DNA from 2 places in the Streptomyces sp. NBC_00536 genome. Region 2 is predicted to be linked to the other one. Evidence: riboswitches for the same ligand, from Rfam matches in the RefSeq annotation. Region 2 holds a riboswitch; the other holds the start of a gene.
What was found. Region 2 has a riboswitch for S-adenosylmethionine ahead of thrC (threonine synthase). Riboswitches for the same ligand answer to the same signal wherever they lie in the genome.
Positions count from the first base shown of each region.

Region 1: it holds a riboswitch for S-adenosylmethionine, as region 2 does, so the genes downstream of both, OHS33_RS09980 (aminotransferase class V-fold PLP-dependent enzyme) here and thrC (threonine synthase) in region 2, are expected to answer to the same signal.

Region 1 is NZ_CP107819.1:2,297,314-2,312,422, reverse strand. It holds gene OHS33_RS10015 (L,D-transpeptidase) at 1-1,051, shown strand, start outside; gene OHS33_RS10010 (hypothetical protein) at 1,174-1,575, opposite strand; gene ctaE (aa3-type cytochrome oxidase subunit III) at 1,752-2,372, shown strand; gene qcrC (cytochrome bc1 complex diheme cytochrome c subunit) at 2,449-3,258, shown strand; gene qcrA (cytochrome bc1 complex Rieske iron-sulfur subunit) at 3,255-4,313, shown strand; gene qcrB (cytochrome bc1 complex cytochrome b subunit) at 4,310-5,938, shown strand; gene trpD (anthranilate phosphoribosyltransferase) at 6,084-7,148, shown strand; SAM riboswitch class IV at 7,237-7,353, shown strand; gene OHS33_RS09980 (aminotransferase class V-fold PLP-dependent enzyme) at 7,582-8,970, shown strand; gene OHS33_RS09975 (Lrp/AsnC family transcriptional regulator) at 9,225-9,506, opposite strand; gene OHS33_RS09970 (rhomboid family intramembrane serine protease) at 9,503-10,201, opposite strand; gene OHS33_RS09965 (hypothetical protein) at 10,375-10,614, shown strand; gene OHS33_RS09960 (NYN domain-containing protein) at 10,659-12,023, shown strand; gene OHS33_RS09955 (C40 family peptidase) at 12,276-13,307, shown strand; gene OHS33_RS09950 (C40 family peptidase) at 13,551-14,597, shown strand; gene OHS33_RS09945 (hypothetical protein) at 14,649-15,109, shown strand, end outside.
Region 2 is NZ_CP107819.1:4,532,406-4,547,514, forward strand. It holds gene OHS33_RS19955 (ROK family protein) at 1-90, opposite strand, end outside; gene OHS33_RS19960 (ABC transporter substrate-binding protein) at 269-1,573, shown strand; gene OHS33_RS19965 (DUF3263 domain-containing protein) at 1,608-1,844, shown strand; gene otsB (trehalose-phosphatase) at 1,879-2,736, shown strand; gene OHS33_RS19975 (alpha,alpha-trehalose-phosphate synthase (UDP-forming)) at 3,160-4,590, opposite strand; gene OHS33_RS19980 (glucosyl-3-phosphoglycerate synthase) at 4,661-5,611, opposite strand; SAM riboswitch class I at 5,806-5,956, shown strand; gene thrC (threonine synthase) at 5,974-7,287, shown strand; gene OHS33_RS19990 (MoaD/ThiS family protein) at 7,333-7,608, shown strand; gene OHS33_RS19995 (cold-shock protein) at 8,029-8,235, shown strand; gene groL (chaperonin GroEL) at 8,552-10,174, shown strand; gene OHS33_RS20005 (hypothetical protein) at 10,283-11,107, opposite strand; gene OHS33_RS20010 (SigE family RNA polymerase sigma factor) at 11,188-11,694, opposite strand; gene OHS33_RS20015 (phosphoribosylanthranilate isomerase) at 11,833-12,441, shown strand; gene OHS33_RS20020 (beta-glucanase) at 12,607-13,269, shown strand; gene OHS33_RS20025 (RNA polymerase sigma-70 factor) at 13,283-14,224, opposite strand; gene OHS33_RS20030 (NAD(P)/FAD-dependent oxidoreductase) at 14,221-15,109, opposite strand, start outside.

The DNA of each region.
Region 1 (15,109 bases), 2.2 Mb from region 2:
CGCCAAGAAGGGCGACGGCCGGATCACCGACGTGAGCGCCGTCGACACCCACGGCCGCCGCCTCGCGGGCGAACTCTCCGCCAAGGGCGACCGCTGGCACAGCACCGCGCCGATGGCCGCGGGCGTCCGCTACACCGTCATCGTGGGCACGGAGGACGAACGCGGCGCCCAGGGGCAGCGCACGCTGAGCTTCGAGACCACCCCGGCCAAGAAGGTCGTCCACGTCGAATTCGGCCCGGAGGCGGGCAAATACGGAGTCGGCCAGCCCCTGACGGCCGAACTGACCGAACCGGTCAAGGACAAGGCCGCCCGCGCCGTCATCGAACGGGGCCTGATCGTGGACGCCCCCGACAACGTCCAGGGCGCCTGGCACTGGGTGGACGACAAGAAGCTCCACTTCCGGCCCAAGGACTACTGGCCCGCCAACACCACCGTCTCCGTACGGAGCAACCTGGAGGGCGTCAAGATCGCCGACGGGCTCTACGGCGCCGCCGCCAAGTCGCTCACGCTGGAGATCGGCGACCGCGTCGAGGTCACCACCGACGCCTCCTCGCACTACCTGACCTTCAAGCGCAACGGAGAAGTGATCAACACCATTCCGGTCACCACCGGAAAGCCCGGCTTCTCCACCCGCAACGGCGTCAAGGTCGTGCTGGGCAAGCAGTACTACGTCCAAATGCGCGGAGACACCGTCGGCATCGGCGGCAGCGAGTACTACAACCTCCCCGTGTACTACGCCACCCGGGTGACCTGGAGCGGTGAATACGTGCACGCCGCGCCGTGGTCCGTCGGCTCCCAGGGCTACGAGAACGTCAGCCACGGCTGCACCGGCATGAGCACCGGCAACGCCGCCTGGTTCTACGAGAACATCAGCGAGGGCGACATCGTCCGTGTGATCAACAGCATCGGCGAGGACATGGACCCCTTCGGCAACGGCTACGGCGACTGGAACCTGGACTGGAAGGAGTGGCGCGAGGGCAGCGCCCTGCTCAAGGGCACCCAGGACGGGCGCAGTCCCGTCGACGCCGCCCGGCTGCGCCCCCAGGTCTGAGGCACCGTCGGATCACACCGGACACGCCCGGAACCGGGCCGCGCCAGACGCACAACGGCCCCTGGAAGCCCGTAGAAGGGCTCCAGGGGCCGTTGGCGCGATGACCGGGTGCTTCAGGTGCCTCAGGCGCTCACGGACAGCCGCGTCCGCAGTACGTCGGCCAGGGCCTCGGGGAAGTCCACCGGGTCGACCGGCAGGGTCACCGCCCGGTCGGCGCGGCTCCAGGTGGCCAGCCAGGCGTCCTGCGGGCGCCCGATCAGCAGCAGCACCGGGGGACACCGGAAGATCTCGTCCTTGATCTGCCGGCACACGCCCATGCCCCCGGCCGGTACGGCCTCACCGTCCAGCACACAGGCGTCGATGCCGCCCGCGTCCAGCTCCTTGAGGACGGCGTCCATGGTGGCGCACTCCAGGAACTCCACCGGCGGCAGGTCCGCTGCGGGCCTGCGCCCGGACGCCAGCCGCACCTGCTCCCGGGTGTTGGCGTCATCGCTGTAGACCAGAACCCGCGCAGTCGCCCGCATTTCGTTCCTCCACGTGTCACATGAATCACGTTGATGATGTCGCGGATGCTACTCCGTCCGACACCCTGTCAACATCGGTTCGCAGGGGCCTCTGATGGGCCGTTCGGGCCTTGCACACGCCCCGGACACTCCGAACGGCACCCCCCGGGGTGAGGGCGGGATAAGCGACCGACATAATGTCGGTCGTGGCGACAGCAACGACAGTAGATACCGGGCACGCGCACCCGACGGTCAACAGGCCGAACCTCGTCAGCGTCGGAACGATCATCTGGTTGAGTTCCGAGCTGATGTTCTTCGCGGCCCTCTTCGCGATGTACTTCACCCTGAGATCAGTGATGGGCGCCGAGCATTGGGCGGAACAGGCCGAGGCCTTGAACCTGCCCTTCTCGGCGACGAACACCACGGTCCTGGTGCTTTCCTCGCTCACCTGCCAGCTCGGCGTATTCGCAGCCGAGCGCGGTGACGTGAAGAAGCTCCGGACGTGGTTCATCATCACGTTCATCATGGGTGCGATCTTCATTGGCGGCCAGGTGTTCGAGTACACCGAGCTGGTCAAGAAGGATGGCCTGAGTCTCTCGTCAGACCCGTACGGCTCGGTGTTCTACCTGACCACCGGCTTCCACGGGCTGCACGTGACGGGCGGCCTCATCGCCTTCCTCCTGGTCCTCGGCCGGACGTACGCGGCCAAGAGGTTCACCCACGAACAGGCCACGTCGGCCATCGTCGTGTCCTACTACTGGCACTTCGTCGATGTCGTCTGGATCGGCCTCTTCGCCACGATCTACCTGATCAAGTAGCGAACACGTCGCCGGGCCCGACCCGGCACTCCATCCAGACACACCGACGCAGAAGATCCTGACACCGGGGTAATCCGTGAAAAAGCTCTCCGCACGACGACGCCATCCGCTGGCGGCGGTCGTCGTTCTACTCTTCGCCCTGGCGGTCACTGGGGGGCTGTACGCCGCCTTCGCGCCCGCGGGCAATGCGCAGGCCGACGAAACCTCCCAGTCCCTCGCCATCGAGGAGGGCAAGAAGCTCTACGCCGTGGGCTGCGCAAGCTGCCACGGGACCGGCGGCCAGGGTTCCTCTGACGGCCCGAGCCTGGTGGGTGTCGGCTCCGCGGCCGTCGACTTCCAGGTGAGCTCGGGCCGTATGCCCGCCCAGCAGCCCGGCGCTCAGGTGCCGAAGAAGCCCGTCATCTACACCCAGGCGCAGACCGACCAGCTGGCCGCGTTCATCGCGTCCCTCGGTGCCGGTCCGATCACGCCGACCGGGAAGCAGTACGACCCGGCGGGCGCGGACATCGCCGCGGGTGGCGAACTGTTCCGCAACAACTGCGCGCAGTGCCACAACTTCACCGGTGAGGGCGGCGCGCTGACGCACGGCAAGTACGCCCCCAACCTTGAGGGCGTCGAGCCGAAGCACATCTACGAGGCCATGCTCACCGGCCCGCAGAACATGCCCTCCTTCCCCGACAGCACCATGCCGGAGAAGCAGAAGAAGGACATCATCGCGTACCTCCAGAACGTGAACGGCGAGAAGTCGAACAGCCCCGGCGGCCTCAAGCTCGGTGGCCTCGGCCCCGTGTCCGAGGGCCTCTTCGGCTGGATCTTCGGACTGGGTGCGCTGATCGCTGTCGCCGTCTGGGTCGCGGCCCACACCGCTAAGGCCAAGAAGTCATGAGTAGCCAAGACATTCCCGAAGAGAAGCACCTGCCGAGCGAGCAGGGCGACGCGCACCACGGTGGCGTGGCAGTGGCGGACGACCCGTTCGCCGACCCGGGCCTGCCGGCCCACAAGCCCCGTATCCAGGACATCGACGAGCGGGCGGCCAAGCGCTCCGAGCGCACGGTCGCGATGCTGTTCACGCTGTCGATGCTGGCCACGGTCGGCTTCATCGCCTCGTACGTGACCCTGCCGGTCGACAAGATCGTGTTCATCTTCCCCATCGGGAAGGTGAGCGCGCTCAACTTCGCCCTCGGCATGACCCTGGGCACGGCGCTCTTCTGCATCGGCGCGGGCGCGGTCCACTGGGCCCGCACCCTGATGTCCGACGTCGAGGTCGCCGCCGAGCGGCACGAGATCGCCGCTCCGCCGGAGGTCAAGGCGCAGGTCCTCAAGGACTTCGCCGACGGCGCCAGCGAGTCGGCCATCGGCCGGCGTCCCCTGATCCGCAACACGATGCTGGGCGCGCTGGCCATGCTGCCGCTGTCCGCCGTCGTGATCCTGCGCGACCTGGGCCCGCTGCCCGAGGACAAGCTCCGCAAGACCCTGTGGGCCAAGGGCAAGCTGCTCATCAACTCCAACACGATGGAGCCGCTGCGTCCCGAGGACATCATCGTCGGGTCGCTCACCTTCGCCATGCCCGAGGGCCTGGAGGAGGACCAGCACGACTTCCAGACGCAGATCGCCAAGGCTGCCCTGATGATCGTCCGCATCAAGCCGGAGGACATCAAGGACAAGCAGGAACTGGAGTGGTCCCACGAGGGCATCGTGGCCTACTCGAAGATCTGCACCCACGTCGGCTGCCCGATCAGCCTGTACGAGCAGCAGACGCACCACGTGCTCTGCCCGTGCCACCAGTCCACCTTCGACCTCTCCGACGGCGCCCGCGTCATCTTCGGTCCCGCTGGTCACGCGCTTCCGCAGCTGCGCATCGGCGTGAACAGCGATGGCTTCCTCGAAGCGCACGGCGACTTCGAAGAGCCCGTCGGTCCTGCATTCTGGGAGCGCGGATGAGCACTGCCACTGAAACGACGGAGCGCAAAGCGCCTGCCGGCGAGCGCGTAGCGGACTGGGCGGACGGCCGCCTGGGCATCTACGGCCTCGCCAAGGCCAACATGCGCAAGATCTTCCCGGACCACTGGTCCTTCATGCTCGGTGAGATCTGCCTCTACAGCTTCATCATCATCATCCTCACGGGTGTGTACCTGACGCTGTTCTTCCACCCGAGCATGAACGAGGTCGTGTACCACGGCTCGTACGTGCCGATGCAGGGCGTCCAGATGTCCGAGGCCTTCGCCTCGACCCTGGACATCAGCTTCGACGTGCGCGGCGGTCTGCTGATCCGCCAGATCCACCACTGGGCGGCGCTGATCTTCGTCGCCGCGATGGTCGTGCACATGATGCGCGTGTTCTTCACCGGTGCGTTCCGCAAGCCGCGTGAGGTCAACTGGGTCTTCGGCTTCCTGCTGCTGTTCCTCGGCATGTTCACCGGTTTCACCGGTTACTCGCTGCCGGACGACCTGCTGTCGGGTACCGGTGTCCGCTTCATGCAGGGCGCCATCCTGTCCGTCCCGGTCGTCGGCACGTACCTGTCGATGTTCCTGTTCGGCGGGGAGTTCCCGGGCGGCGACTTCGTCTCCCGGTTCTACTCGGTGCACATCCTGCTGCTGCCCGGCATCATGATGGGCCTGCTGGTGGCCCACCTGATCCTGGTCTTCTACCACAAGCACACCCAGTTCGCGGGCCCCGGCAAGACGAACAACAACGTCGTCGGCATGCCGCTGCTGCCGGTCTACATGGCCAAGGCCGGAGGCTTCTTCTTCCTGGTCTTCGGTGTCATCGCGGCCATCGCGGCGATCGCCTCGATCAACCCGATCTGGGCCATCGGCCCGTACCGCCCGGACCACGTGTCCACCGGTGCGCAGCCCGACTGGTACATGGGCATGCCGGAAGGCCTCATCCGCGCGATGCCGGGCTGGGAGATCAACCTCTGGGGCCACACGCTGGTCCTGGGCGTGTTCATCCCGCTGCTGCTCTTCCCGCTGGTGCTCTCCTCGATCGCCATCTACCCGTTCATCGAGTCCTGGGTCACCGGGGACAAGCGCGAGCACCACATCCTGGACCGCCCGCGCAACGTCCCGACCCGCACGGCGTTCGGTGTCGCCTGGATCGCGGAGTACATCGTGCTCCTCATCGGCGGCGGCAACGACATGTTCGCCCAGTACTTCCACCTGTCGATCAACTCGATCACCTGGTTCGTCCGGATCGGCTTCTTCGCCGTCCCGGTCCTCGCCTTCATCGCCACCAAGCGGATCTGCCTCGGCCTCCAGCGCCGGGACCGGGACAAGGTGCTGCACGGTCGCGAGACCGGCATCATCAAGCGCCTGCCGCACGGTGAGTTCGTCGAGGTCCACGAGCCGCTCTCGCAGGGCAAGCTGCACACGCTCACCTCGTACGAGCAGTACAAGCCGATCGAGATCGGCCCGACGGTCGACGAGAACGGTGTCGAGCGCAAGGTGAAGGCCCTGGAGAAGCTCCGTGCGAAGCTCAGCAAGGGCTTCTACGGCGAGAACAACCAGATTCCGAAGCCCACGGCGGAGGAGTACAAGGAGATCCAGAGCGGCCACGGCCACCACTGACTCCGCATGACCGACTGATTTCGGTCAGTCTTCGCGTCGCCACGGCAAGAGCCCCGTCCAGTCACTGGACGGGGCTCTTTGCCGTCCGCTCCGCCTGGATAGGCTGGGGCCTCACCCATCGACTGTGGACCATCAGGAGCGGACCATGAACGTTGTGACCCCGGCAGGCGGCGACAGCGTGGCGGCCCGTACCTGGCCGGCCGTACTGGACGCCCTTCTCGACGGCCGCGACCTCGGCGCGGACGACACGGCGTGGGCGATGGACCGGATCATGCGCGGCGAGGCCACCAACGCCCAGATCGCGGGCTTCGTGGTCGCGCTGCGGGCCAAGGGCGAGACCGTGGCGGAGATCAACGGCCTCGTGCGGACCATGTACGAACACGCCAACCTGATCGAGGTCCCGGGCCGCACGGTCGACATCGTCGGCACCGGCGGCGACGGCGCCAAGACGGTCAACATCTCGACGATGTCCGCCATCGTCGTCGCCGGTACGGGCGCCAAGGTCGTCAAGCACGGCAACCGCGCCGCCTCCTCCTCCAGCGGCGCCTCGGACGTCCTGGAGAAGCTCGGCGTCAACCTCGACCTGAGCCCCGCCCGGGTGGTCGAGGTCGCGGAGGAGGCGGGCATCACCTTCTGCTTCGCCGTCAAGTTCCACCCGGCGCTGCGGTACGCGGCCACCGCCCGTAAGGAACTGGGCATCCGCACCACCTTCAACGTGCTGGGCCCGCTGACCAACCCCGCGCGGGTACGGTCCCAGGCGACCGGGGTCGCCGACCCCCGGATGGCCCCCATCGTGGCGGGAGTCCTCGCCGAGCGCGGCTCCTCCGCGCTGGTGTTCCGGGGCGACGACGGCTTCGACGAACTGACCACCACGGCGACCTCCCGGGTGTGGTGGGTGCGCGACGGCAAGGTCGCCGAGCAGGCCTTCGACCCACGCGACATCGGCATCCCGCTGGTCGACGTCTCCGCGCTGCGGGGCGCGGACCCCGCCTACAACGCGGACGTGGCCCGCCGCCTGCTGGCGGGGGAGACCGGACCGGTCCGCGACGCCGTCCTGCTCAACTCCGCGGCCGCCCTGGTGGCCCTGGACCCGGGCACCGGCACCCTGGAGGAGCAACTGGCCGCCGGCATCGTCCGCGCGGCCGAGTCGGTGGACTCGGGCGCGGCCCTGGCGGCGCTGGACCGCTGGGTGAAGGCCAGCAACGCGTAACCCTGCGAGGTGGTTTTGCGTCAGGCCCCGGTTCCGACATGCGGACCGGGGCTTGTGCGTGCCGGATCTTGTGGCAGGATGCTGACCAGGTCACGAGTGACAGCGTTTAGGCCCCGGCTTGCTGTCCGGCAACCCTCCTTCCGTGGCGGGGTGCCCCGGGTGATGACCAGGCCGTAGGCAGCGAGGCTTACGGCAAGCGCGGATCCCTCGATTCCAGGGGTCCTGGTCTCTAGAGGAGCGTTTTTCCGTGAGCAAGCGAATGCGATAGGGCGACTCGCCCCTTCTTCACCCCCGGAAACAGGGTCCTGTCCGCGTACCCCTCGGTACCTTCGACGCACCCCACCGTCTCCCGGGGCTTTCCCGTACCCCGCCGCACCCGGCCGCGTACGGGCCACTTGAAGCCATTCACCCCTGCCTGCCGGGAGATACCGCCATGTCCGCATCCCTGAACGCCGCTGCCACCACCACCGCCGACGCCGCTTGTGACGCGGCCTGTGCCGAGCCGCTCCAGGTGCTCGGCCGGGACGTCACCGTGCCGCTCGTCACCGGCGGCGAAGTCACCTACGCGGCCCTCGACTACGCGGCCAGCGCCCCGGCCCTGCAGCGCGTCTGGGACGACGTGGCCGCCTACGCCCCGTACTACGGCAGCGTGCACCGCGGAGCCGGATACCTCTCGCAGCTCTCCACCGACCTCTTCGAGCAGAGCCGGGCCACGGTCGCCGAGTTCCTCGACTGCCGCCCCACCGACCAGGTGGTCTTCACCCGGTCCACCACCGACTCGCTGAACCTCCTCGGCCAGGTCCTCCCCGCCGACTGCCAGGTCTTCGTCTTCGAGACCGAGCACCACGCCTCGCTGCTGCCGTGGCGGGGCGCGGAGGTCACCTACCTCAACGCGCCCCGCACCCCGGGCCAGGCCGTCGCCACGCTGGAGCGGGCGCTCGCCGACCGCGACCCCTACGGTCCCGCGCTGGTCTGCGTGACCGGCGCGTCCAACGTCACCGGTGAACTGTGGCCGGTCAAGGAACTCGCCGCCGCCGCGCACGCCCACGGCGCGCGGATCGTCCTGGACGCCGCCCAGCTCGCCCCGCACCACCCCGTGTCCGTCCAGGACCTCGACGTCGACTGGGTCGCCTTCTCCGGCCACAAGCTGTACGCGCCCTTCGGCTCCGGCGTGCTCGCCGGGCGGGCCGACTGGCTCCAGGAGGCCGAGCCGTACCTCGCGGGCGGCGGGGCCTCCCGCAAGGTCGCCCGGCGCGAGGACGGCGGCGTGGACGTCGAGTGGCACACCACCGCGGCCCGCCACGAGGCCGGCTCCCCGAACGTCATCGGCGTCTACTCCATCGCCTCCGCCTGCCGGGCGCTGACCGAGGCCGGGTTCGACACGCTGGTCGCCCGCGAGCGGCACCTGATCGCGAAGGTCCGCGAAGGCCTGGCCGAGGTCCCCGCGGTGCGGATCCTGTCCCTCTTCGGTGACGACGCGCCGCGCGTCGGCGTCATCTCCTTCGTCGTGGACGGCTGGAACAGCTCCCACTTCGCCGCCGCGCTGTCCGCCGAATACGGCATCGGTGTCCGCGACGGCCTGTTCTGCGCCCACCCGCTGGTGCGGACCCTGCTCGGCAGCGAGCCGCAGGCCCAGGGCGAGTGCGGGGCGCCGGATTCGGAGCCGGGGGAGCGCTCGCTGAACGCGATCCGCGTCAGCTTCGGGGCGGGGACGCCGGACGAGCACGTCGCGCGGTTCGTCGGGGCCGTCCGGGAGCTGGTGGCCCAGGGCGCGCAGTGGACGTACCGCACGGAAGAAGGCCGCTGCGTCCCGGCCGTGTGACGTTCCGCCTCAATCGCCGGCGGGGCTCGGGGTGTGTCCCCGTACCCAGGGTCGGGTGGGCGGGCCGTGTCCGTGCCGGTGCCCCGCACGAGTGTCTCCTCGGCTCGCGGGCGCGGGCCGGTCGGACAGTGCACCCGGTGGTGACCGCTCGTCCTGCGGGGACACTCCTGCGTGTCCCCGTCCCGGCCACGACCCGCCGCGCGGGGCCCATCCCAGCCCCGCCGGCGTTTGAGGCGCCCCCGGAGGGACAGCGGCTACGCGTCGAGGCCGATGGCGAAGGCCGCTTCCAGGTCGTGCTGGGAGTACGTGCGGAACGCCACGTGCGTGTCCGTGGCCTCCACGCCCGGGATCTTGCTGATGCGGCCCGGGATGATGTCCGCCAGGTCGTCGTGGCGGGGCACCCGGACGAGGGCGATCAGGTCGTAGGTACCCGTGACGGAGTACACCTCGCTGACGTTCTCCAGCGCGGCGATCGACTCGGCGATCTCGGGGATGCGGTCCACGCTGGTCTTGATGAGCACGATCGCGGTGATCACGGCTGGCTGTCTCCCTCGGTGGCCGTCGCTGGTCGCCTCACTCTAGTCGTACGCCGATATCGGACCCACGCGTAGAGGAACCCGACCGAGAAGCCCACCACGTGGGCCAGGTACGCCACTCCGGGCCCGCTCCCGGCGCGCTGGGCCGCCAGCCACTGCAGGCCGAACCAGAACAGCAGCACGATCCAGGCCGGGAAGCGCAGCGGCACGAAGAAGAGGAACGGGAAGAGGCTGGTCACCCGCGCCTTGGGGAAGAGGCAGAGGAAGGCCCCCAGGACGGCCGAGATGGCCCCGGAGGCGCCGACCAGGGTCTGGTCGGAGGAGGCGTTGGCCGCCGCGTAGGCGGCCAGGGCGAGGTAGCCGGTGGTGACGTAGAAGACGAGGAACCGGGCCCGCCCCATCCGCTCCTCGGTCATCGCGCCGAAGACGTAGAGGAAGAGGCAGTTCCCCAGCAGGTGCAGCCAGCCGCCGTGCACGAAGAGCGCGGTCAGCGGGGTGAGCGCCGCGCGGCGGCCGCCGGCGAAGAGTTCGTCCGGTACGACGCCCCAGTGCCGGAAGTACGCCGTCCCGGCGGCGACGAGCCGCTCGCCCGTGCCGTAGACCGGGTTGAGCCCGGAGGCCGGGCTCAGGACGAAGACGGCCGCGCAGGCCGCGATCAGCGCGTACGTCACCACGGGGCCGCGGCTTGGGGTCATGGGACAGAGCATGGCGTAAGGGGAGGGACCGGGGCAGCTCGCCCCGCCGCGTCTCGCATGGGGGACAGGGCCCGGCGCGAGGGTGACGTCAGGCCGTAGGGTTACGAGCTACGGTCCCGCCGAGAGGCGCGGACCGCTTTAATTGAAAGAGCGACCAAGGAGTGAGCGGCCTGATGACGGTTCCCCTGCCGACCGAGACGACCCGGTGGCGCTGCACGCTGTGCGGCAACCTCACGCGGTTCGACGTCACCCGTTCGTCGAAGGTCGTGGAGTACGTCCACCTGGACCTCGCCGGGGAGCCCAAGGTCGAGGAGCGCGAGGTGGTCAATGAGACCATCGAGTCGGTCCGCTGCCGCTGGTGCAACGCGGTGGACCAGATCGAACTCGTGGACCGGCCGGGTTCGGACTCCTGAGGGAGTCGGAACCCGCGGTCGAGAAGTAACGGTAGGGGTGACGGATTGTGGAGCCAGCAAGCGGCGCTGAGCCGGCCGACGCGGCCGGTGACGCCGCGGAGGTGCTCGACCGCCCGCTGCCCGAGGGCGTGCGGCGCAAAGTGGTCGCGCTGGTCTCGGACGCCTTCGGCGGGCTGACGGTCGCCGACCTTCCGGGCCAGTTGCGCCAGTACGCCCGGTTCACCCCCACCCGGCGGGCCAAGTTCGCGGGCAACGCGATGGCGGCGGCCGTGGAGACGGACGCCGTCTTCCGCGGCCGGGTCGCCGAGAAGCTGCGCGAGGCCCAGCCGGAGCTGTCGGCCGCGCTGGAGTCCGGCGCGCCGCCCGCCGCCGCGGATCCGCTGGACGTCGCGGCCGCCGCGTACGTCCTGCGGCCCGCGGGCTGGGTCAAGCTCGTGGCCGCGGCCGGCGAGGAGGCGCAGCGCGCCGACGCCGAGCGGGTCGGCGAGGAGACCCAGCGCGAGCTGGAGCGGCTGCGCGAGGAGCTGGCGCACCTGCGCGAGCAGCAGCGCACCGGCGGCGAGCAGGTGCGTACGGAGCTGGAAGCGGCCCGCAAGGAAGCCGAATCGCTTCAGCGCAAGCTGCGCAGCGCCCTCAACGACGTCAAGCGGGGCGAGGCGGCCCTGCGCAAGGTGATGGCCGAGGTCGACGGGATCCGCAGCGAGACCGGTGCGCGGGTGGTGGCGGCCGAGAGCGAGTCGCGGCGGCTCAAGTCCCGGCTGGCGGAGGTGGAGTCGGCGCTGGAGACCTCGCGCCGGGCCACCCGCGAGGGCCGCAGCATCGAGGACATGCGGCTGCGGCTGCTGCTGGACACGGTGCTCGACGCGGCCCAGGGGCTGCGCCGGGAGCTGGCGCTGCCGCCGGTCTCGACGCGTCCCGCGGACACGGTGGAGGCGGTGGAGCCGGGCCGGATGACCCCGAAGGACATCGCGGCGCGGGCGCTGTCGGAGACCGATCCGGCGCTGCTGGACCAGTTGCTGGCGCTGCCCCAGGCCCATCTGGTGGTGGACGGCTACAACGTCACCAAGACCGGCTATCCGACGATGCCGCTGGAGAAGCAGCGGCTGCGGCTGCTGGGCGGGCTGTCGATGCTGGCCGCCCAGAGCGGGGCCGAGATGACCTGTGTCTTCGACGGGGCCGAGCTGGCCGCGCCGGTGCTGCTGGCGCCGCCGCGCGGGGTGCGGGTGCTGTTCTCCAAGGCGGGCGTCACGGCGGACGAGTTGATCCGTCAGCTGGTGCGCGCGGAGCCGCCCGGGCGGCCGGTGGTCGTGGTCTCCACGGACCGGGAGGTGGCGGACGGCGTGGCCAAGGCGGGGGCGCGGCCGGTCACGTCCGCCTTGTTGCTGAAGCGGCTTTCGCGCGTTTCGTAACTCCTGGGCGCGATCGCCGGATTGCCGGGATTTTCGGAACGTACCGTCAAGTGACCGCTACGGGGCGTGGGGTGAAGGTAAAGAAGCTGGTCGGTGACCGATTTTTTTGTCGTCAGGATTTGAACTGATCACAGGAAGGTCACTAGGGTCGGCCCAAACCTTCGTGCGATGGATCACTCATTCGGGGTGCCGGGCGAAGGGGCTGCCGAGTGTGCGTGCTCCGGCGGCTCTAGGAAGAAGGAGCTCGCCCCCGTGGCGTCCCACCGTCGACCCAAGCAGCCGAGCCGCCTTCGCGTGACCGTCCTGACGGCCACCGCGACCGCGGCCGTCGTCCTCTCCGCCAATGGCGCCTCCGCCGCCCCGCAGCCGAGCAAGGACGAGGCCAAGGCCAAGGTCGACGCGCTCTACGAGGAGTCCGAGCAGGCCACCGAGAAGTTCAACGGGGCCAAGGAGCGCCAGGAGAAGCTGGAGAAGGAGATCGGCCAGCTCCAGGACCAGGTCGCCAAGGGGCAGGACGAACTCAACACCCTGCGCAGCGCGCTGGGTTCGATGGCGAGCGCCCAGTACCGCACCGGCGGCATCGACAACTCGCTGGCGCTCTTCCTCTCCGCGAACCCGGACGAATACCTCGACAAGGCCTCCACGCTGGATCAGCTGAGCGGCCAGCAGGTCGAAGCCGTCAAGAAGATCCAGGCCAAGCAGCGGAGCATGGCGCAGAAGCGTCAGGAGGCCTCGGGCAAGCTCGCCGACCTCGACGCCACCCGCAAGGAACTCGCCGAGAAGAAGAAGACCTCCCAGGACAAGCTCGCCGCGGCCCGGGAGGTCCTCAACTCCCTGAGTGAGCAGGACCGCGCGAAGATCAGCTCCGACGAGAAGAAGGCCAGCAGCGGAGCCGCCGACACGGCGAACTCCGGCGGCGGCGCCAAGGGCTCGGGGCGGGCCGGAGCGGCCCTCGAATACGCCAAGCAGCAGCTCGGCGACGCCTACAACATGGGCGACACGGGCCCCGACTCCTGGGACTGCTCGGGCCTGACCCAGTGGGCCTACGCCCAGGCCGGCGTGGACATCCCGCGCGTCACCTACGACCAGGCGAACGCGGGCCGCCACCTGAGCCAGAGCGAACTGCAGCCCGGCGACCTGATCCTGTTCTACGACGACCTGCACCACGTCGGCCTGTACGCGGGCAACGGGATGACGCTGCACGCCTCCAACCCGCGCGGCGGCGTGAAGTACGAGGCCGTCGCCAACATGCCCTTCCAGTTCGGCGTCCGCGTCGGCGGCTGAGCCCGCCCCCTTCCGTAAGGGGCGCGCCGTACACCGCCCATCCGGGCGAATTGCACACGCGCGCTCCGCCCCCTCGCCCCGTCGGTGACCTGCGTCTCCGGCGGGGCGTCACTGTGCGTGCCCCTCGGAGGTCGTTGGCCGGTGCGTGCTCGCGCCGCTACTGTCTGCCAGCGCGGAACCCGGCACACGGCCGTCCAAGAGGGCGGACCCGGGCCCCGCGCCAGCGGAAGGGAGCGGCTCAACGTGGCATCCCATCGCCGGACCGCGCCTACGGGGCACGACCGGAGCACCAGGGTCACCGTCCTGACCGCCGCCGCGGCCACCGCCGCGGTCGCCCTGACGGGCGTACCGGCCAGCGCGGCCCCCGCGGACCCGCCCGCCGGGACCCGGGCCCAGGTGGACCAGCTGTTCGAGGAGGCCGAGCAGGCCACCGAGCGGTTCAACGCGGCGGGGGAGCGCAGCGCGAAGCTGCGCGCCGAAGTCCTGCGCGCCCAGGACGCCGTGGCCCGCGGCCAGGACCGGATCAACACCATGCGCGGGGTGCTCGGCAGCTTCGCCGGGGCCCAGTACAAGTCCGGCGGACTCGACCCGGCCGTCGAGCTGATGCTCTCCGAGGACCCCGACGAGTACCTCGACAAGGCCAGCGCCCTCGACCGGCTGACCGGCCGCCAGACCCGGCAGCTCGACGAACTGCGCGAGGAGCAGCGCAAGCTGGACCAGGAACGCCGCGAGGCCTCCCACAAGCTCGCCGAACTCGACGAGCTGCGCGCCGACACCGCCCGCCAGAAGCGCTCCGTCACCGCCAAGCTCGCCGCCGCCCAGCGGCTGCTCAACGCGATGCCGACGGAGGAGCGGGCGTCCTACGAGCGGTCCTCGCGCTCCGGCGGCCGCGCCGACGCGCTGCCCGAGGGTCCGGAGGCGTTCGGGTCCGGGGGCGCGTCCTCGGGGCGCGCCGCGACCGCCGTGATGGCGGCCAGGGCCGCGGTCGGGCGCCCGTACGTGTGGGGGGCCACCGGGCCCTCCGGATTCGACTGTTCCGGGCTGATGGTGTGGTCCTACCGGCAGGCGGGCGTCTCCCTGCCGCGCACCTCGCAGGAGCAGCGGCACGCGGGCCGCCGGGTGTCCCTCTCCGAGGCGCGGCCCGGTGACCTGGTGACCTACCGCTCGGACGCCAGCCACGTGGGCATGTACGTCGGCAACGGCCAGGTGGTGCACGCCCCCTACCCGGGGGCCGCCGTGCGCTACGACCCCGTCGGGATGATGCCGGTGTCCTCGGTGACCCGGCCGTGAGCTGCCCAGCCGTGCGCTGACCCGGGTGTGCCGCGCGCGTACGATCGCCGGATGGTCCGGGGTCCCGTACGCGCGCTGCTCCTGCTGCTGGCCGTCCTGCTGGCCTGGGGGTCGGCCGGCTGCGGTGGTGGGGCCGTGGCGCGCCCCGACGGCGCCGAGCGGGCCGTCCGGGCGGCGGTCTCCGCGTGGTCGGCCAAGCCCCCCGCGGCGCTCGCCGCGGTCCCGCTGGAGGGCTGGACGTACGAGGTCACCTCGGTGCGCCGGGACGGCGCCCGGGCCTCCGCCCGCGCGGAGCTGCGCTACAGGCTCACCGGGTACGACGCCGCCCCGGCGGGTTCGGCCCGGGCACTGACGCTCAGCGAGGACGGCGCCGGGTGGCACGTCACCGGTGACCGGCCCGCGCCGGGAGCGCTGCCGCAGCTGTGGGACCAGAGCCCGGTGAGCGTGGTGCGCGCCGAGCACGTGCTGGTGCTGGGCGCCGCCGGGCGGACCCGGGAGAGCCTGGAGGAGAT
Region 2 (15,109 bases):
GCGCGCCTCGTGGAGCAGAGTGCCGTCCTCGGCGACGAGGGCGGCCTTCATCCCGGTGCCGCCCACATCGAGGGCGATGACGTGTTTCACGGGTTTCACAGGTGACAGTCTCGCGTGCTCGACGGGCAAAGGTCTAGTCCACTGAGAGGGATTGTTGAGTGGCCATACAAATGGGGGACCCCGACCCCCGTCCGGTTGTGGACACTCCGCGAAAGTGGTGTAGACCTTACGTGGATCGTACGTACAACCATGGGGTGGACCGAGAGCTGTGAGAGCCCGTTACCTGAGCCTGGCGGCCTCCGGCGCCGCACTGTGCATGACCGTGACCCTGACCGGCTGCGGGAGCGAGGTCCTCGGCGGGAACAACGAGGTGACCCTGCGCGTCGTGGCGGCCGACTACGGGGACAATCCGGCGAATTCCTCCGCCACGTACTGGAAGGACCTCGCCCACCGCTTCGAGAAGGAGCAGCCCGGCATCAAGGTCGAGGTCAACGTCTACTCCTGGACCGAGGTCGACGCGAAGGTCGCCGAGCTGGTCAAGGCCGGCAAGGCCCCCGACATCGCGCAGATCGGCGCCTACGCCGACTACGCGGCCGCCGACAAGCTCTACACCGCCGACGAGCTGCTCTCCGTACAGACCGAGGCCGACTTCCTCGCGCCGCTCGCCGACGCGGGCAAGGTCAAGCGGGTCCAGTACGGCATGCCCTTCGTGGCCAGCACCCGGCTGCTCTTCTACAACGAGAAGCTCTTCGCCGACGCGGGCATCATCCCGGCGAGCGCGGTCGGCACCGGCAAGGGCTGGCAGCCCAAGTCCTGGTCCGAACTGGAAGCCGCCGCCAAGAAACTCAAGGCGGCCAAGGTCCCCACCCCCTTCGCGCTGCCCCTGGGCCGCGAGGAGGCGCAGGCCGAGACCATGAACTGGCTGCTCGCGGGCGGTGGCGGCTACACCGACAACGAGGAGTCCTACGCCCTCGACTCCCCGGACAACGTCAAGACCTTCGAGTACCTGCGCGACACCCTGGTCGGCGGCGGCCTCACCGGCCCCGTCGAGCCCGCGAAGCTCGACCGCCAGGCCGCCTTCGACGGCTTCACGCGCGGCGAGGTCGGCATGCTCAACGGCCACCCGACGCTGATCAAGCAGGCCGGCGGGAAGGGCGTGAAGTTCGGCATGGTCGCCCTGCCGACCGCCGACGGCGCCGAGAAGCCCGGCATGGGCGTCGCCGACTGGGTCATGGCCTTCAAGAACGGCCACCGCAAGGAGTCCGGCAAGTTCCTCGACTTCCTCTACTCCGCCGACAACCAGACCGCCTTCACCAGCCGCTACGACCTGCTGCCGGTGACCACCAGCGGCTATCGGTCGATGGAAGCGGCCAACGGGGCGGGCGCGAGCCAGCTCAAGACCTTCCTCCAGGCGCTGCCCACCTCGCGGCTCTACCCCGTCGGCAAGAAGTCCTGGGCCGGGGTGAGCGAGAACATCAAGCAGAACATCGGCAAGACCGTCCAGCCGGGCGGACAGCCGGCCAAGACGCTGGAGGAGATGGCGCGCTCGGCGCGGGCGGCGGACACGCACTGAGCGTCCTGTCGGTGGGCGGCGTTAATCTGGCGGTATGACGGAGGGCGGGCGGTTGACGGAGACGGAAGCCGCCGTGCTCGCGTACGAGGGGCGCACCTGGCCCGGACCCGGCGCCAAGGAGCGGGCGATACGGGAAGTGCTCGGGATGCCCCCCGTCCGCTACTACCAGCTGCTCAACGCGCTGATGGACGACCCCCGGGCGCTCGCCCACGCGCCGGGTACGGTCAACCGCCTGCGCAGGCTGCGCGAAGCGCAGCGCGCCCGGCGATAGCCCTCCGGTCGGGGGGACCGTTAGGGTCGAGGGCATGGGGAGCCATCCGCACAGCCTGCCGATGAACCACCTGCCGGTGCCCGTCACCGCCGCCGGACGCGAAGGGCTCGACGCCCTGCTGCGCAACCCGCGCCGGTCCGTGATCGCCCTCGACTTCGACGGCACCCTCGCCGAGATCGTGCCCGACCCCGACCAGGCGCGCGCCCACCCCGACGCCGTGCCCGCGCTCGCCGCGCTCGCACCGCGGGTGGCGTCCGTCGCCGTGATCACCGGGCGGCCCGCCGGGGTCGCCGTCCGCCACGGGGGCTTCGCCGGGGTGCCGGGGCTGGAACACCTCGTCGTCCTCGGCCACTACGGAGCCGAACGCTGGGACGCCGTCACCGGCAGCGTCCACGCCCCCGCCGAACACCCCGGGGTCGCGGCCCTGCGGGCCGAGCTGCCGGGATTCCTCGACTCCATCGGGGCGTGGCGCGGCACCTGGATCGAGGAGAAGGGGCGGGCCCTGGCCGTCCACACCCGCCGCGCCGCGGATCCGGCGGCCGCCTTCGACGCGCTGCGGGGGCCGCTGGCCGAGCTGGCCGCGCGGCACGGGCTGATCGTCGAACCAGGGCGGGCCGTGCTGGAACTCCGTCCGCCGGGGATGGACAAGGGGGTGGCCCTCTCGTCCTACCTCGCGGAGACGGGGGCCGAGGCGGTGCTGTACGCCGGGGACGACCTGGGCGACCTGGCCGCCTTCTCCGCCGTGGAAAAGCTCCGCTCGGACGGGATCCCCGGCCTCCTCCTGTGCAGCGGCTCCGCCGAAGTTCCCGAGCTGGCCGCCCGAGCCGACCTCACCCTCGCGGGCCCGCCCCACATAGCCGCCTTCCTCGCCACCCTGGCCGCCGCCCTCTAGCCCCGGCGGGGGCAGTTTCAGCCGCCCGGCGAGGCTGGATTCGCTGCCCTCGGTGGGCGCCCGCGGCTGCTGGGCCCTCCGGGGGCGCCTCAATCGCCGGCGGGGCTGGGTTTGCCGGCGTGGCCTGCCCGGCAATCCCAGCCCGCCCGGCGTTTGAGGGCCCGCCGGAGGCGACATCGGCCCGCACGGCGATAGACCGAGCTGCGGCCGGTTCGCCCTCCGGGGGCGCCTCAAACGCCGGCGGGGCTGGATTCGCTGGGCCGGTGGGCACCCCCAGCCGCCCGGCGTTTGAGGGCCCGCCGGAGGCAAGATCAGCCCGCGCGGCGATTGAGCGCACGAGGTCAGCCTGCCCGGCGATTGAGGGCAGATCCTCAGCCCGCGCGGCGATTGAGCGCATGGGTCAGCCCGCCCGGCGATTGAGGGCTAAGCGAGGGCGGTGAGTTGGGCGGTGAGCCAGGACGCCGGGGGGAGGGCGGTGGCGGTCGCCGCCAGGCGTTTGGTGCGCTCGGCGCGCTCGCCGTCCGGCATGGACAGGGCAGCGTGCAGTGCGGAGGCCGTCTCCGTGACGTCGTACGGGTTCACCGTCAGCGCATCCGAGTGGAGCTCCTCGTACGCCCCCGCCCCGGAGGACAGCACCAGCACGCACCCCGCCTCCGACACCACCGGAATCTCCTTCGCGACCAGGTTCATCCCGTCCCGCACGGGATTCACCAGAGCCACGTCCGCGAGCCGGTACGCCGCCAGGGAGCGCGCGAAGTCGTCCTCGACGGAGACGATCACCGGCTGCCAGTCCGGGGTGGCGAACTCCGTGTTGATCTCCGCGGCCAGCTCCCGCACGGACTCCGTGTACGCCCGGTACACGGCCAGGTCCTGCCGCGAGGGGTAGGCGGACGCCAGGTGCACCACGCGCCCGCGCCATTCGGGCCGGGTGGTCAGCAGTTCCCGGTAGGCGAGCAGCCCGCGCAGGATGTTCTTCGACAGTTCGGTGCGGTCCACGCGGACGATCGTCTTGCGCCCGGCGACCTCCGCCCGCAGCGCGGCCAGTTTGTCGTTGACCTCGGGCCGGTGCGCCAGCGCGCGCAGTTCGTCGCCGTCCACGCCGAGCGGGAAGACCCGTACCGCGGTGGTCCGGCGCGACCAGACCGCGTACCGCCGGTGGTCGATGTCGTCGCCGTCCACCGTGACCACGCCGTAGCGGTCGTCCATCTCCGCCATCGATGCCAGGAACGCTCCGGCCCAGGTCCCCGTGTGGAAGCCGACCAGGTCCGCGCCGAGCATGCCCCAGGCCAGCTCCTCGCGGACGTGCGTGGGCAGGACGCGCAGGTAGTCGGGGGAGGCCCACGGAGTGTGGGTGAAGTGCGCGATCAGCAGGTCGGGCCGCAGCAGGCGCAGCATGCCGGGCACCAGCGCCAGGTGGTAGTCCTGCACCAGGACCCGCGCGCCCGGCCCCGCCTCCTCGGCCAGCGCCTCGGCGAAGGCCCGGTTGTAGGCGATGTACGACTCCCAGGCCCGGTGGAACGCCGCGTCGAAGACGGGCTCGCGCGGAATGTCGTACAGGTGGTGGTGGGTGAACCAGAGCACCGAATTGGCGATGGAGTTGTAGGCGTCGTCATAGACCGCCGGGTCGATGTCCAGCATGCGCACGCCCGGCTCGGCGACCCCCCGGCGCACCGCCTCGCGGTCCGCCTCCGAGAGCGCCGCGCAGATCCACAGCGCCTCCGGCTGCTGGGCGAGGGCGGCGGAGAGGCCGGAGACGAGACCGCCCCCGCCGCGCCGGGCACTGAGCGTGCCTTCGGCGTCGAGGGCGTACGAGAGCGGGCCGCGGTTGGCGGCGACGAGTACCTGAGAGGCCATGCGGGCAACCTAGCCCGGCCGACGTTCCCTCAAACCGTGAGTCCCGTCATGCGGCGCGCCGGGGCACCCGTCAGGCCACGCGCCGGTGGGCGTACTCCTCCACGTCCCGCATCGGCGGCCGCTCCACCGTGTCCACCGGGTAGGTGTGCGGTTCGAAGCCGTCCGGCCCGCGCTCGAACTGGGTCAGCTCCGGCCGTACGAGGTGCCCGCGCGAGAGCCGCAGCTGCGCGGTCCGGTAGATCGCGGCGGCCATCCGGCCCAGCGCCCGCCCGTCCTGGTGGCGGTGCAGCCGTACGCCGACGTCGACCTGGGCGAGCGCGTCCAGGCCGGCCGTGTGCAGCGCGTCCACGAGCAGCCCCAGCTCGACGCCGTAGCCGACGGGGAACGGCAGCCGCTCCAGCAGGGAGCGGCGTACGGCGTACTCGCCGCCCAGCGGCTGGACGAATCCGGCCAGCTGCGGCCAGTGCAGGTTCAGCAGCGGGCGGGCCACCAGTTCGGTGACCCGGCCGCCCTGGCCGGGCGCGTCGCCGAGCGGGCGGTCGTACATCGCCTTGACGAACTGCACGTCCGGCTCGGTCAGCAGCGGGCCGACGATCCCGGAGACGAAGGCGGCGGAGAAGTCGCGCAGGTCGGCGTCGACGAAGCAGACGATGTCCCCGCTGGTGACCAGGAGCGAGCGCCACAGCACCTCGCCCTTGCCGGGCAGGGCCGGGACCCGCGGCAGGATGTCGTCGCGGTGCACCACGCGGGCGCCGGCCTTGGCCGCGACCTCGGAGGTGCGGTCGCTCGACCCGGAGTCGATGACGACGAGTTCGTCGACGAGCGGTACGGGCAGGGAATCCATCAGGTCACGGCGGATGACCTCGACGATCGCGCCGACCGTCGCCTCCTCGTCGAGAGCGGGCAACACGACACTGACCCTGATGCCCGATGCCCGCTTGGCCGAAAGTAGCCGCTCCAGCGGTCGGTCGGTGGCGGACCAGGAGCGGGCCCCCAGCCAGCGCTCCACCTCTTCCAGCACCTTCAGCACTCCCTGATTCAGTGGTGTCCCGGCCATCGTTATGGCCGAAATATGATCCATCTCGCGGTTTGGACGGCTGTCTCAACCATCCATGCCTTCGGTTACAGTCTTGAACAACGCGGAGGACCATCGCATGTCGGGGGTCCCCACGTACAAACGCACGGGTGCGCCGCCAAGGCGCGTTCGCGCCATACCGCTCATCCAGAGGGGCAGAGGGATACGGCCCGTTGAAGCCCCGGCAACCCTCCAGTCGGTCTCGCGATTTTTGCAAAGTCAGCGAGGTCCCCGGCTAGGGAAGGTGCCAAATCCGTCTCGTGGCGAAGTGCGCCACGGGGAAGATGAGGAGAAAGGGCCTCGCCGTCATGTCTGCACAGACTGTCGCCACCTCTGCCGCGACCACCACTTCCGCCACTTCTGCTGCGACCACCGTCGATCTCGGACCCGCCGTCGCGCTTTCCTGCCGCGAATGTGCCACCCGCTTCGAACTGGGTCCCATTTTCGCCTGCGCCGAGTGTTTCGGCCCCCTGGAAGTCGCCTACGAGCTTCCGGCCGGTGACCCCGAAGCGCTGCGCGCCGCGATCGAGGCCGGCCCGGCCAACATCTGGCGCTACGCCCCGCTGCTGCCCGTCCCCGCCGACGTGGCCTCGAAGCCGAACCTGAACCCGGGCTTCACCAAGCTCGTGGACGCCGAGAACCTGGCCAAGGAGCTGGGCGTCACCGGCAAGCTCTACGTCAAGGACGACTCCGGCAACCCGACGCACTCCTTCAAGGACCGGGTCGTCGCGATCGCCGTCGAGGCCGCCCGCGCCTTCGGCTACACCACGCTCTCCTGCTCCTCCACGGGCAACCTGGCCGGGGCCGTCGGCGCCGCCGCCGCCCGCGCCGGACTGCGCTCCTGCGTGTTCATCCCGCACGACCTGGAGCAGGGCAAGGTCGTCATGGCCGGCGTGTACGGCGGTGACCTGGTCGGCATCGAGGGCAACTACGACGACGTCAACCGCTTCTGCTCCGAACTGATCGGCGACCCGCTCGGCGAGGGCTGGGGCTTCGTCAACGTCAACCTGCGCCCGTACTACGGCGAGGGCTCCAAGACGCTGGCGTACGAGATCTGCGAGCAGCTCGGCTGGCAGCTGCCCGACCAGATCGTCATCCCGATCGCGTCCGGCTCGCAGCTCACGAAGATCGACAAGGGCCTCCAGGAGCTGATCAAGCTCGGCCTGGTCGAGGACAAGCCGTACAAGATCTTCGGCGCCCAGGCCGAGGGCTGCTCGCCCGTCTCGACCGCCTTCAAGGCCGGTCACGACGTGGTCCGCCCGCAGAAGCCGGACACCATCGCCAAGTCGCTGGCCATCGGCAACCCGGCCGACGGCCCGTACGTCCTGGACATCGCCCGCCGTACGGGCGGCTACGTCGAGGACGTCAACGACACGCAGGTCGTCGAGGCCATCAAGATCCTGGCGCAGACCGAGGGCATCTTCGCCGAGACCGCGGGCGGCGTGACCGTCGGCGTGACGAAGAAGCTCATCGAGAACGGGCAGCTCGACCCGGCGCTCACCACCGTGATCCTGAACACCGGTGACGGCCTCAAGACCCTGGAGGCGGTGGCCGGCGACAGCGGCCAGACCGCCACCATCCGCCCGAGCCTGGACGCGTTCCGCGCCGCCGGCCTGGCGTGACCACCCTCCCGACCGTCCTCTGACCCCCGGAAAGGCAGTAGCGCCATGAGCGTCAACGTCCGCATCCCCACCATCCTGCGCACCTACACCGGCGGCCAGGCCGAGGTCCCCGCCGAGGGCGCGACCCTCAGCGAGGTCATCGACTCCCTGGAGCAGAGCCACCCGGGCATCGCCGCCCGCGTGCTCGACGACCAGGGCAAGCTGCGCCGCTTCGTGAACGTCTACGTGAACGACGACGACGTGCGCTTCGAGAGCGGGCTGCAGACGCCGACGCCCGACGGCGTGGGTGTCTCGATCATTCCCGCCGTCGCGGGCGGCTGAGCCGCTCCTTGTAGGCCCGCCTTGTAGGCCTGCCGAGCAGGCGAAAACCTGAATTGCCCCCTCCGGTAAGAAACGGAGGGGGCAATTCTGCTTGGTTGGGCGCGGTAGAGTTGGGGAAGTCCCCGCCGCTGTTCTTGCCCGCCGCATATGAACGGGTCGCGGAAGGGTTGACATTGAGTCAACATGCAGGCGCGCTATGGGTCGTTGGCGCAGTTTGTCCGGCCCGAGTTGCCCCGGAAGATTCCTAATTTTCACCCTATTTCAATCTATTGGCGTGTCCGGATTTCTCGTCGGAATGACCTGTCGCAGACAGCAGCGGTGCGGATACATTCAGCCCCGGTCGAGGCGTTCCGGCGCAAGTTCTGACCCGGGTCCGCGAAGTGCGGTCCTGCGCAAGGGCCAGTAATAGGGGAGTTAGGCATGGCTCAGGGCACCGTCAAGTGGTTCAACGCGGAGAAGGGCTACGGCTTCATCGCGGTCGACGGTGGTGCGGATGTGTTCGTCCACTACAGCGCCATCCAGATGGACGGATACCGCACCCTTGAAGAGGGTCAGCGGGTCGAGTTCGAGATCTCGCAGGGCCAGAAGGGTCCGCAGGCGGACATGGTCAAGCTCGCAGTCGGCTAGCCGGAGCGATCGACCACCGACAGACGAACACGAGGGGCCCGCATCCTGAGACAGGGGATGCGGGCCCCTCGTACGCCCGGCCCGCGCCCGGCCCCGTCGTTCACCGGCTGTTCCCCGAAGCCGCTTGCACTCGGGGGTGCCGAGTGCTAATCATTGGCGTTAGCACTCTCCTGGTGAGAGTGCTACTAAACGAGGACCGGGTCGGTGAGGCCCAGCGAGTCTGGCGGGAAGGAACCGGCAGGCTCAACAGGCCGTCCGTCGCGGGCGCGGGCGCGGTCCAGGAGCAATCCACCGCTGTCCGGGAGGACCACTTCAGATGGCCAAGATCATTGCGTTCAACGAGGAGGCCCGGCGCGGTCTCGAGCGAGGCATGAACCAGCTCGCCGACGCCGTCAAGGTCACCCTTGGCCCCAAGGGTCGCAACGTCGTCCTTGAGAAGAAGTGGGGCGCCCCCACGATCACCAACGATGGTGTCTCCATCGCCAAGGAGATCGAGCTCGAGGACCCGTACGAGAAGATCGGCGCCGAGCTGGTCAAGGAAGTCGCCAAGAAGACGGATGACGTCGCCGGTGACGGTACGACCACGGCCACCGTGCTGGCCCAGGCGCTCGTCCGCGAGGGCCTGCGCAACGTAGCCGCCGGTGCGAACCCGATGGCCCTCAAGCGTGGTATCGAGAAGGCCGTCGAGGCCGTCTCCGCCGCCCTGCTGGCCCAGGCCAAGGATGTCGAGACCAAGGAGCAGATCGCTTCTACGGCCTCCATCTCCGCCGCCGACACCCAGATCGGCGAGCTCATCGCCGAGGCGATGGACAAGGTCGGCAAGGAAGGCGTCATCACGGTCGAGGAGTCGCAGACCTTCGGCCTGGAGCTTGAGCTCACCGAGGGCATGCGCTTCGACAAGGGCTACATCTCGGCGTACTTCGCCACCGACATGGAGCGCATGGAGTCGTCCCTCGACGACCCGTACATCCTGATCGTCAACTCCAAGATCGGCTCGGTCAAGGACCTGCTGCCGCTCCTGGAGAAGGTCATGCAGTCCGGCAAGCCGCTGCTGATCATCGCCGAGGACGTCGAGGGCGAGGCTCTGTCGACCCTGGTCGTCAACAAGATCCGCGGCACCTTCAAGTCCGTCGCCGTCAAGGCTCCGGGCTTCGGCGACCGCCGCAAGGCCATGCTCGGTGACATCGCCATCCTCACGGGCGGCACCGTCATCTCCGAGGAGGTCGGCCTCAAGCTGGAGAACGCGGGCCTCGACCTGCTCGGCCGCGCCCGCAAGGTCGTCATCACCAAGGACGAGACCACGATCGTCGACGGCTCCGGCGACAGCGACCAGGTCCAGGGTCGCGTCAACCAGATCCGCGCCGAGATCGAGAACTCCGACTCGGACTACGACCGCGAGAAGCTCCAGGAGCGCCTCGCGAAGCTGGCCGGCGGCGTGGCCGTCATCAAGGCCGGTGCCGCGACGGAGGTTGAGCTCAAGGAGCGCAAGCACCGCATCGAGGACGCCGTCCGCAACGCCAAGGCGGCCGTCGAAGAGGGCATCGTCGCCGGTGGCGGCGTGGCCCTGCTCCAGGCCTCCGCGGTCTTCGAGAAGCTCGAGCTCACCGGCGACGAGGCGACCGGCGCCAACGCCGTCAAGCTCGCGCTGGAGGCCCCGCTCAAGCAGATCGCCGTCAACGGTGGTCTCGAGGGTGGCGTCGTCGTCGAGAAGGTGCGCAACCTGCCGATCGGTCACGGCCTGAACGCCGCGACCGGCGAGTACGTCGACATGATCGCCGAGGGCATCATCGACCCGGCGAAGGTCACCCGCTCCGCGCTGCAGAACGCGGCGTCGATCGCGGCCCTCTTCCTCACCACCGAGGCCGTCATCGCCGACAAGCCCGAGAAGGCCGGTGCCCCCGCGGGCGGCGGCATGCCGGGCGGTGACATGGACTTCTGATCCGCCCCGGGCTCCGGCCCGACGGTTGATCGGCTGTTCTTCGAACGAGGGCGGCACTCCCCACGGGGGGTGCCGCCCTCGGGCGTTTATTTGAGATGTTTCGTTGGCTCAGCCGACGGCGCCCAGGACCGGTGCCCAGACGGCGCCGGTGAGGGCGGCCTCCGCCTGCTCCTCGGAGAGCGGGGGAGCGGGCCGGGTCGCCTTCGGGAACACGCCGCCGCCGGTGCCGCCGCCGGGGCTGTTCCACTGCACCATCTGAACCTGCGCGCCGGTTGCCTTCAGGGTGACCGTCATCGTCCAGCGGTGGGCGGTGTCGGCCCGGACCGGCTGCTCCGCCGCGGTCTTCTCCCACATCACCAGCGCCCCGCCGGGGACCGCGGCGCTGCTCGGCAGCTCGCGCAGCTCGCAGGTGTCACCCTTGGCCCGCTTGGGCGTCCGCTTCTCCTCGCAGTTCAGCCCGTCGCCGTCCCTGAGCGGCAGCTTGAGCCGCAGGGCCGAGACGCCGACGTAGGCGACGCCGTGCCCGTCGTCTACGGCCATGCCGCCGTTGGCGACGTACCCGGCGGACGGATCCGCGGGGTTGTTGCTCTGCCCGGTCTTCTCGCTGAACCGGCCCCCGGGGAGCGACTGTTCCACGGCCGCGATCATCTGGTCGCCGCTGACCGCGGAGCGGGGCAGCGCCAGCGCCGCCGGTTCCATGTCGGACCCGGTGGAGAAGGTCCCGGGGAAGGCCCCGGAGAGCATGCCGGGGAGCATCAGGGCGCCCACCGCGAGCGCGGCGCAGGCGCCGACCCCGGCCGTGATCCCGGCGTTGCGCCGGCGCCGGCGGCTGCGGCCGCGCTGGACGGCTCCGCCGACGAGCGCGGTGAGGTCGGGTTCGAGGGAGTCCGTCGTGCGGTTCAGGGCGTGGGCGAGGTCTGTTTCGAACGGCATGGTGGCATCCGGCATGGTGGCGTCACTTCTCTTTCGCTGGTGGGGGCGTTGCGGCGGCACGGGCCCGCGGGCTCCGGCGCTCACCGCGGAACCAGGTCGGACAGGCTGTCGCCGAGCAGCGCGCGCAGCCTGCCGAGTGCCCGGGTGCCCTGGGAGCGGACCGCGCCGTTGCTCAGCCGGAGCATCTTGGCGGTCTCCTCGATGGTGTGGCCCTCCCAGTAGCGCAGCAGCATCACCGCCCGGTCGCGGGGCGGCAGTTGGCCGAGCGCGTCCAGCAGGGTGATCCGCAGCGCGGCGTCGGGACCGGCCTGCGGGCTGTCGGGGATGTTCCCGGTCGGGCGCTCGCCGGTGCTGCGCCGACGCCGCATGCTGAGGAACGTACGGACCAGGACCGTCTGGGCGTAGGCCGCCGGGCTGTCCGCGCGGGCCACCCGGCTCCAGTGCACGTACAGCCGGCTCAGGGTCTCCTGGACCAGGTCCTCGGCGAGATGGGTGTCGCCGGCCGCGAGTGCGTACGCCGAGCGGTAGAGCGCCTTCGCCCGCCCGGCCACGAATTCCAGGTACGCCTCCTCCTGTGCTGATGTCACGCGGTCCCCGCCCGTTCTCTTGCTCAGTGATCCCCGCATACCCCTGATGACTACGCGAGGGGACAGGATGTCGCGCGGCCGGGAGTTCTTTCTCGGTCTCCTGCGCTCGTTCTCCTGTGCGGGTGGTTGACTGCGGGCATGACTGACGTGTTCATCAAGATCTGCGGGCTGCGGACCGCGGCGGACGTCGACGTGGCCGTGGCCGCGGGGGCCGACGCCATCGGGTTCGTCTTCGCCGCGGGCAGCCCGCGTACGGTCGACACCGCGTCCGCTCGCGAGCTGGCGGCCCGGGTCCCGGCGGGGGTGCTCACGGTCGGGGTGTTCCGGGGGCAGCCGGTGGACGAGGTGCGCCGGCTGGCAGAGGAGAGCGGTGTGCGGGGCGTGCAGCTGCACGGGGAGGAGGGGCCTGGGGACTTCGCGGCGCTGCGCGCCGAGGGCCGGACCCTGCTGCGGGCCACCGCCGAGCGCGTGGAGCGGTGCGGGGAGTACGGGGAGGACCTGCTCCTGCTCGACGCCCCCGACCCGGGCTCCGGCAAGCCCTGGAACTGGGGATCGGACGAGTTCACCGCCCCCGAGGGGCACTGGCTGCTGGCGGGCGGGCTGACGCCGGGCACCGTGCGGGAAGCGGTACGGGCCACGGGGGCGTGGGGCGTCGACGTGTCCAGCGGGGTGGAGAGCGCGCGCGGGGTCAAGTCCCCCGAGCTGATCCGGGCGTTCATCGAGGCGGCCCGGAGCAGCCACCGCTAGTCGCGTAGTCGCACATCGTGTTGGTGTGATTACTCTGAGCGAGAACTTGGGTGTGGGGCGGCGCCGGGCGGGCAGACCGGAACCATGGTCTCGGACATGCTCGAACGACTGTGGCGGCTGACCCGCCACCTCGCCCCGAGGGAGGGCGGCGGCGGGGGGCTGTTCATGCCGCGCCCGCGCCGCACTCCCGTCTTCACCGCCGACTTCACCTCTCCCGCCCAGTGGATCGCGGGCCGCTCGTGGGCCTATCCCGACGGCGGCCCGGTCAATCCGGGCGACAACAAGCTGGACCACCTCGTCGAAGACCCCGCGTACAGCCGGGGCGGGGTCTTCCGGGCCACCCTGCGCCCCGACGGCGACTGGGACAGCGGGCTGCTCACCACCGAGGGCAGCGACGAGGGCTTCATGGTGCGCACCGGCGATGTGCTGGAGGCCCGGGTGAAGCTGCCCGTGGGGCGGGGCGCCTGGCCCGCGATCTGGACCTGGCGGGACGGCGGCCAGGAGATCGACGTCTTCGAGTACCACCCCGACAACCCGGACCTGCTGGAGCTGTCGAACCACGTCCGCGAGGCGCACCGCTACCACCGCGACCCGGTGATCCGGCCTGGGGAGTGGGTCGACCTCAAGGTCGAATTCGGCAAGTCCTCGGTCATCTGGTGGGTCAACGGCGCCCGGGTCTTCAGCGACGGCCGGGGCGTGGGCCGCTCCTGGCACGCCTACCTCGTCGTCAACCTCTCGGTCTCGGCGGGCCGCTACCACCCGGCCCCGGAGCCGGGGGTCACTGAGCTGTCGTATGAGGTGACGGGGCTGCGGGTGTACCGGAGCTAGGCCTGGGCCTGGGTCAGGCGTGCCGGGTGCCGTCGGTGATGGCGTGGAGCTTGTCGGGGTTGGCCACGTTGTGGATGGTCGAGATGCGGCCTTCCTGGTCGAAGTCGAAGGTCAGCGTGGCGATCACGCGGTCCGGGCCGCGGAAGACCACGCCCGGGCCGCCGTTGACCGAGGTGAGTTCCGCGCGCATCTGCCCGGGCTCGATGCCCTGGTAGGTCACCGTGCCGAGCGCGGCGAACCAGCGGGCCACGGTCTCCAGGCCGATGACCGGCTTGAGGGCCTGGCGGACCTTGCCGCCGCCGTCGGTCCACAGCGTCACGTCCGGGGAGAGCAGCTCCATGAGCGTGTTGATGTCGCCTCCCGTCGCCGCCGCGAAGAACCGCTCGGTGACATCGCGTTGGCGGGCGCGGTCCGCGGTGAAGCGGGGCCTGCGGGCCTGGACGTGCTCGCGGGCGCGGTGGGCGGCCTGCCGGACGGCCGCCTCCGAGCGTTCCATCGCGTCCGCTATCTCCGCGTAGCTGAAGGCGAAGGCCTCCTTCAGGACGAAGACCGCGCGCTCCAGGGGGCTCAGGGTCTCCAGGACGACCAGCAGGGCCGTGGAGACCGAGTCGGCCATGGCGACGCCGTCGGCGGTGTCCGGGCCGGTGAGGATCGGCTCGGGGAGCCAGGGGCCGACGTAGGTCTCGCGCTGGTGGCGGGTCGAACGCAGCCGTTCCATCGCCAGGTTGGAGACGATCCGGGTCAGGTAGGCCTTGGGGTCGGCGACCTGGGACCGGTCGGCCGACGACCACTTGAGCCAGGCGTCCTGGACCGCGTCCTCGGCGTCGGCGGCGGAGCCGAGGAGGCGGTAGGCGACGGAGAAGAGCAGGGTCCGGTACTCCTGGAAGGCGAGCTGGTCGGGACCGGTCTGCTCCGGACCGGTCGACTGCGGGCCGGTCTGCTGCGGCTGGGTCATTTGGCGCTCCGAATCTTCGTGTAGCGGCCGCCGTGCGGCCAGAACGCGCCCGAGGCGGGCATCTTCTTCATGCGGGCGAAGGTCGGCCACGGCGCGGCGCTGACCGTCTCCTTGTACTTCGCCGCCCGCTTGCCGGTCAGCACGATCCGGCGCGGGCTGTCGTCGGGGCGGGTGAACTGCACGACGGCGTCGCCCCGGCCCAGGCTGACGGGCGTGTGGTAGTAGCCGAAGCGGAAGGGCTTGGGCTCCTTCCCGGCCAGTACCCGCAGGATCGAGAGGGCCGCGTGCACACCGGTGGGCATGCCGCCCTGGCAGGTCCCGTGCATCACGCCGTAGCCCTGGCGGATCGCCGCCGCGTCGCCCACGGCGTAGACCTCGGGGTGGGAGACCGAGCGCAGCGCGCTGTCGGTGACCACCCGGCCGCGCTCGTCGACGGTCAGGCCCGCGGCGGTGGCCAGCGGGGAGACGCGGGTGCCGCTGGTCCACAGCACCGCGTCCGCCGGAATGCCGGTGCCGTCCGCGAGTTCGACGCTGTCCGGCAGCACCTTGACCACCTCGACGCCGGCGAGCACCCGCACGCCGAGCCGGGCGAGCGCCGCGTCCAGGTGGGCCTTGGCCTTCGGGTGCATGCCCGCGCCCGGCTCCTGCCGCCCCAGCAGCACCACCTGGAGTTCCGGGTGCCGCTCGGCGATCTCCGCGGCGGCTTCGATGCCGGTGAGGCCGCTGCCGCCGACCACGACGGTCCCGCCGTCGAGCCGGGTCAGCCGGGTCAGCCGGTCGGCGAGGAGGGCCGCGTCCTGCGGGCTGTTGAAGGTGTAGGCGTGGTCGTCGACGCCGGGGACGGTGACGGTGTCCGCGATGCTGCCCAGGCCGTAGACCAGGGTG